DNA from 3 places in the Brevibacillus sp. NRS-1366 genome. Region 3 is predicted to be linked to each of the others. Evidence: riboswitches for the same ligand, from Rfam matches in the RefSeq annotation. Region 3 holds a riboswitch; each other region holds the start of a gene.

What was found. A riboswitch is a leader RNA that binds a small molecule or an ion and turns the genes downstream of it on or off. The one in region 3 is predicted to bind glycine.
Region 1: it holds a riboswitch for glycine, as region 3 does, so the genes downstream of both, ACIFQN_RS22665 (nitrilase-related carbon-nitrogen hydrolase) here and glyA (serine hydroxymethyltransferase) in region 3, are expected to answer to the same signal.
Region 2: it holds a riboswitch for glycine, as region 3 does, so the genes downstream of both, gcvT (glycine cleavage system aminomethyltransferase GcvT) here and glyA (serine hydroxymethyltransferase) in region 3, are expected to answer to the same signal.

Annotation. Positions count from the first base shown of each region.
Region 1 is NZ_JBITPN010000025.1:116,291-118,557, reverse strand. It holds gene ACIFQN_RS22670 (VOC family protein) at 1-225, shown strand, start outside; glycine riboswitch at 714-831, shown strand; glycine riboswitch at 835-914, shown strand; gene ACIFQN_RS22665 (nitrilase-related carbon-nitrogen hydrolase) at 1,395-2,267, shown strand, end outside.
Region 2 is NZ_JBITPN010000019.1:31,290-33,556, reverse strand. It holds gene ACIFQN_RS12445 (DEAD/DEAH box helicase) at 1-409, opposite strand, end outside; glycine riboswitch at 630-726, shown strand; glycine riboswitch at 727-842, shown strand; gene gcvT (glycine cleavage system aminomethyltransferase GcvT) at 938-2,041, shown strand; gene gcvPA (aminomethyl-transferring glycine dehydrogenase subunit GcvPA) at 2,083-2,267, shown strand, end outside.
Region 3 is NZ_JBITPN010000002.1:147,452-149,718, reverse strand. It holds gene glyA (serine hydroxymethyltransferase) at 1-1,102, opposite strand, end outside; glycine riboswitch at 1,393-1,496, opposite strand; gene lpdA (dihydrolipoyl dehydrogenase) at 1,538-2,267, opposite strand, start outside.

The DNA.
Region 1 (2,267 bases), on a different contig from region 3:
GAGCCATTTATCGGTAACCAGTCTGGCGGTAGAGTTTTTCTATTTTTGAACACTGATGATTTTTGGAGAGATTATAATGAAATGATCGCAAGAGGAATAGAATTTGTGAGAGAGCCACAAGATCAATCGTACGGGATGGTTGCGGTATTTAAGGATCTATATGGAAACCTATGGGATTTGCTAGAACTTAAAGAAGATCATCCACTTTCCAAACGAGTAAAGTAATCTATCAGCGATATCGCTTGTAGTTTTTAGATTTCGGGTCATATGCTTATAAAGCATAGTAATATTCCGTAGGTACTAAGCTTTGCGTAATCAAGACCAAGAAACGGCAACCGGCTAATTCATCGGTTGTCGTTTCTTTAGCAAGCACGCGGTGCTGTTCGACTACAAGTCGTCCATTTCAATTGGATGGTTAAAATAACTCGTTGATTGGATGGTGTTTTTTCATCAGGTTACTTTTATCATAGTGATAGAAATTAATAAATTTGCAGGACAGAAGGAATCGTAATTATTCAGAAATATTTAAAGATTTGGGTATAAGTAAAGAGATCTCTCCCGTAACGACCATCTGCAGATTCAGCTGCCGTAGTCAATGAAAGCAAGGCCGCGGGGAAGATATAGTATTGATTTTTGGTTCAGAATTTTCGAACTTATTTGTTTCGCGCATACACAAGGTGTGTAATACATGAATTACGCAAATTGATAAGCGAATGACGATGGCAGGGAGAGACCCGAGCGAAAGACAAGGACCACCGGGCACCGAAGGAGCAAGTCGACGGCCAGCCAGCCGAAGACAAATCTCTCAGGTAAAAGAACCGCCATCCGACGCGACTCTGGAGAGAGCGAACAGCCACCAAAGGGGTAAGGACGGTCGAATAGAGCGTTTAAACTCTCAGGTACCCAGGACAGAGAATACGGCGATTAGCCGGCTCTCTGTCCTTTTTTGCGCATCCAAAAAACATACGGAGGTGTCACTTCCCGACGTCCATGCGGTTGTAGAAGAAGATGAAAAAATTGGACAAGCATCGCTCTTCTTTAGGGAGTAAAGGTAATTTATGCATTCAAAGAGGGTGTTGACGATGAGCGAAAAAATGGGGGATTGCGATATGTGGAGGAGCATGAAAGAGCTGAGACAAAAATTATTTGGAAGCGCTCTATCAATGAAAGATGCGGCGAGATCACCGCCGAGATAAGCAAATGGTTAGTGGTGTTGGGCTTGTACAAATTTTATCTGGCGCTAACCTAGATCGGATAGCTGTATTTAGGGAGGTGATGAACACGAAAGCGAATTCATTATAAAGGAAAGGAGGACTTAATAGCACAAAATTTGTTTTTTCATTCGTTCATTTTCTTATATTCTTTTAACCATTATAAAAAAGGGGAGAATCAAAATGGAAATGAAAAAGAAAATTGCATTGGGTCAACTTAGCGCACTACCTTCTATGAGCGATAATTTAAAAAAAGCCGCTGCTCAAATTGATGAAGCAGCCGAAAAAGGTGCAAAATTAATCCTATTCCCGGAAATCGGATTTGAGCTGTTTTTCCCTAAACATCCGCATGACGTTTCAAAATTTCAATCATCCGAATCCATTCCAGGACCTATATCAGAGTTTCTGTGCCAAAAAGCAAAAGAAAAGAATATTGTCATTGTGGCGAGTTATATGGAAGAAGGCTTTCTTGGCGAGTACTATGACAGCGCAGTTTGCATTGATGCAGACGGCACATTGCTCGGAACCACAAGGATGGTTCATACCTTTGAAAACAAAGGTTTTAATGAAAAGTTTTATTATGGTCCTGGAAATACAATCTACCCAGTCTATGAAACAGCAGCGGGAAATATAGGAATTGCCATTTGTTATGATGCCTGGTTCCCCGAAGTTACGCGTTCTTTAGCATTGCGTGGCGCTGATTTGATTCTGGTACCTACAGTGGAAATGTATATTGATGGTTTGCCGCCAACAGATCACATAGGTGGAACCATTTTTGAAGCTCTTTGCACCATGCAAAAAGCCAACGCCATACATAATGGCGTTTGGGTAGCATTTTGCAATCGGGTCGGCATAGAAGATGATATGCACTATATGGGATCCAGTCTGGTTATTGATCCATGGGGACACATCCAAGAAATGGCCAATGCAGAAACCGATGAGGTACTCATTGCCGAGATTGACTTGGAACAAAACAGAAAAGTACGCCAAATTTGGCCGATGCTCAGAGACCGCAGAGTGGATACGTATGAACTATTGATGACGAGTTTTGGCAGT
Region 2 (2,267 bases), on a different contig from region 3:
GGGCGACGGCGGAAATGCCGAATTTTTGCTGCAGTTCTTTGGTCCATTGAATGACAAGTGAGGCTGGAACCAGAATGAGAATTTTTTTTGCCAGTCCGCGCACCATATACTCCTTCATGATCAGACCAGCTTCTATCGTTTTTCCGAGGCCCACTTCATCAGCGAGAATCGCTCGTCCGCGCATTTCTAAAAGCACACGCTCGGCAGTGTGGAGCTGATGCGGAAACGGGGACAGCAAGGGCAAGTATTTCAGGCATTGCAGTTGATCAAACTCGCGCACAGCCATGGCTTCCTCCGCTTCCAATGCCAGCTTGAACAGCTCCCATTTGTCCCAGGGCCCATCCTCTTGCAACCGTTCTGACAGCGGATTGATCCAGCTAGTATCAAATGAAACAGGAACATTCGGCATATACGTTACTCCTTTGCGTAGCTCTGCCATAACTTTCAAGCCATTTTCTAAAAATCTTAACGTTTTTCATATCATTTATCATTTTGTTAAGTATTTCTTAAGGTGACTGTTAATTTGTATATTTTCAACTGCTCACTCTCGTGGTAGGATAAAGGAGAAGTTCATTCCTTAGTATGGAAAAGTTATTCTTAACTTATGTATGACCATCTAACCAACGCGAATGATAGTAGTAGGGAGAGACTGCGATAACCGCTGCAGCGCCGAAGGAGCAAGCCGGAAACGGTGAATCTCTCAGGCAAAAGTACCTCTACTGGACGCAACTCTGGAGAGAGCTCAGGTAGGAGCCACCAAAGGGGAAACTTGCAAGTGAGGAGATCCCCGCCTCGCTTGATTCGCAAGGTAACTCTCAGGTACCAAGGACAGAGGAGGAGAAATGGGCACCTTTATTTTGGTGTACCCGTTTTTTCGACTCTGTCTTTTTGTATGGGGAAAAATGCCATAACATTTGGCTCACAGGAGGTGCCACACATGTCCAATCTGAAACGAACGCCACTGTTTGATTCTTATGCAAAGTATGGCGGCAAAACAATTGACTTCGGCGGGTGGGAACTGCCCGTACAGTTCACAAGTATTGGCCAGGAGCACGAAGCAGTTCGGACAAAAGCAGGTTTATTTGATGTTTCCCACATGGGAGAGGTAGATGTAAAAGGCGAGAATGCCCTCGCATACCTTCAGCACGTAACGACGAATGACGTCTCCAAGCTGGCTGTTGGGCAAGCGCAGTACAGTGTGCTGTGTTACCCAGACGGCGGGACTGTTGATGATTTGCTCGTCTACAAGTATGCTGATGATCATTACCTGCTTGTCATTAACGCCGGAAATATTGACAAAGACTATGCGTGGCTAGAGGAGCATCTGATTCCGGGTGTAACGATTGAAAATATCTCGCCACAAACTGCTCAAATTGCCATCCAAGGTCCTCTTGCGCAGTCAATCCTGCAAAAGCTGACCACGACAGACTTGTCGCAAATCGGTTTCTTCCGCTTTGAGAAGGATGTCATGGTAAACGGTGTTTCTGCTCTGGTCTCCCGGACAGGATATACAGGTGAAGATGGTTTTGAAATATATTTGAACGCGGAGCATGCAGCCGAGCTGTGGGATACCCTGCTCACTACTGGAAAAGAAGACGGACTGGTGCCATGCGGACTAGGTGCCCGTGACACGCTTCGTTTTGAAGCCAAGCTGCCCCTCTATGGCCAAGAATTGAGCAAGGACATTACCCCGATCGAAGCGGGCATTGGCTTTGCTGTCAAGGTCGACAAAGAAGTTCCATTCATCGGTCAAGAAGCGTTGAAGGCGCAAAAAGAAAACGGTGCACCGCGCAAACTCATCGGTATTGAAATGATCGACCGTGGAATTCCGCGCACGCACTACCCTGTCTACGCAGGGGAAGAGCTGATTGGCGAAGTGACTACAGGTACACAGTCCCCCACGTTGAAAAAGAACGTCGGTCTCGCCCTCGTGAAAAGCGAGCACACGGCAATCGGTACACAGGTGGAAGTTGAGATTCGTGGAAAACGCCTGAAGGCAGAGGTCGTTGCCGCTCCATTTTACAAGCGTCCAAAAAACTAAGTAGTAACCAACAATCATCCTATTAGAGGAGGACAACGTTCGTGAAATACCGCTATCTGCCCCAAACCGATCAGGACAAGCGCGAAATGCTGGAAACGCTTGGCATTTCCAGCATAGAAGAGCTGTTTGCCGATATCCCGGAGGAAGTACGCTTCAAAGGCGCCCTCAATATTCCTGAGGCCTTATCCGAGCCTGATCTCGTTAAATACTTCACACGCCTGGCGAA
Region 3 (2,267 bases):
TGCCGCGAGTCGTGATGGCTGCTGTGCCGATCCGTACACCGCTCGTCACAAATGGGCTCGCTGTGTCATATGGAATCGTATTTTTGTTTACTGTAATGCCTGCTTCCTCCAGCAGGGCTTCTGCTTCTTTTCCCGTCAAGCCCCATGGACGAACATCCAAGAGTACGAGGTGATTATCCGTTCCGCCTGACACCAGCGTCGCGCCCTCCTGTTTGAGCGTATCTGCCAATACAAACGCATTTTTCACGACATGCTCTGCGTATTCAGTAAAGCTTGGCTGGAGTGCTTCCTTGAAGGAAACGGCTTTGGCTGCGATCACATGCATCAGCGGGCCGCCCTGGATGCCGGGAAAGATCGCTTTGTTGATACCTTTGAAAATGTCTTCATCGTTGGTCAAAATAATCCCGCCGCGAGGGCCGCGCAATGTTTTGTGCGTCGTGCTCGTCACCACATCTGCGTGGGGAACGGGCGACGGATGCAGGCCTGCTGCGACCAGACCGGCGATGTGCGCCATATCCACCATGAATTTGGCTCCGGCTTTGTCGGCAATTTCTTTAAACTTGGCAAAGTCAATCTGGCGCGGATATGCGCTCGCTCCGGCGATAATCAGCTTGGGACGCTCGCGCAGGGCAGTCGCCTCCACTTCGTCGTAATCAATCAGGTGATTGTCTTCTCTCACGCCGTAATCTACGACGTTGAACCATTTGCCCGAAAGGCTGACTGGGCTTCCGTGCGTCAAATGTCCTCCGTGGGAGAGGTTCATTCCCATGATCGTATCACCAGGCTGGAGCAGGGAGAAAAAGACGGCCGTATTCGCTTGCGCACCGGAATGGGGCTGTACATTCGCGTACTTGGCGCCAAACAAGGTGGTTAACCGCTCAATCGCCAGCTGCTCAACCACATCCACATGTTCACAGCCGCCATAGTAGCGTTTTCCCGGATAGCCTTCGGCGTATTTATTGGTCAGTACTGATCCCATCGCTTGCATGACTTCTTCGCTGACAAAATTCTCGGAGGCGATCAGCTCCAGCGTCCGGTGCTGTCTGTTGTTTTCCTTATCGATGGCTGAAAAAATTTCAAAGTCACGCTCCTGCAAACTCATGAACAATCCTCCTATTTGCTACCTTTCCTCACTTATGAGAAAAACTCGGCTTATCGCCAATTCGAATATCGAAAGCCTTAGTTTTTCTTATACTTCCTTCCTTAATCGCGTTAGCGAAATCAAGATTTAAGAAAGTAAAAAAAGGACGAAGGAAAGATAGATTCACGTGTAATCTACCTTTCCTCTGTCCTTTTTACCTGAGAGTTTAGCTTTGGTCTGGTCCCTGCCTATCGCAGCGAAATTCTTGCCAAAGCGTTCCCCTTGGGTGGCATACGCTCTCTCCAGAGGTGCGTCCAATTGTAGTACTCTTTACCTGAGAGATTAATCCCAAGGGTTTTTGGGACTTGCTCCTTCGGTGCCAGCCAAATCGTCTGGTCTCTCCTACAATCATCATCCGCGATCTATGAAATTTTGACTGTCGCAAAATGCTCTTGTTTACCTGCTCAACTGATGAATACCTTGCCCGAGCGCACCTTCTGCGGCCTCCATGATGATTTCGGCCAGGCTCGGATGGGCGTGAATCGTATGGGCAATATCTTTTAGCGTAAGTCCTTTTTCAAGCGCCAGCCCGAGCTCTCCAATGAGATTGGATGCTTCCGGACCAACGATTTGCGCTCCAAGAATAGCTCCTTTCTGTTCGTCCCCAATGACTTTGACAAAACCATCACCGGCATTTAGCGACAGTGCCCGCCCATTTGCCGCATAAGGGAATTTGCCGATTGTAACCGTATAGCCTTGGCTCTTCGCTTCCGTCTCATTGAGACCGACACTTGCTATTTCCGGATCGGAAAAAACGACAGCAGGGATCGTTTTGTAGCTGACTCGACTACCCTGCCCGGCAATGACTTCCGCCGCGATTTTCCCTTCGTACGAAGCCTTGTGCGCCAATGCCAGGCCTTCCACGATATCGCCGATCGCATAAATGCCCGGGACGCTTGTTCTGCACTGCTCATCCACTTGAATAAAGCCGCGCTCCGTCAGCTTTATATGGACGGTTTCGAGTCCGAGATGATCGATATTCGGACGTCTACCTACTGTAATCAGCAAATATTCAGACGTGATCTGATGCACTTCCCCTTTTGTCTCATACGTGACGGTGATTTCATCTGCGGTTTGTTGCGCTTCTTTTGCGATCGCTCCCGTCTGTACGTCTACCCCCAGCTTC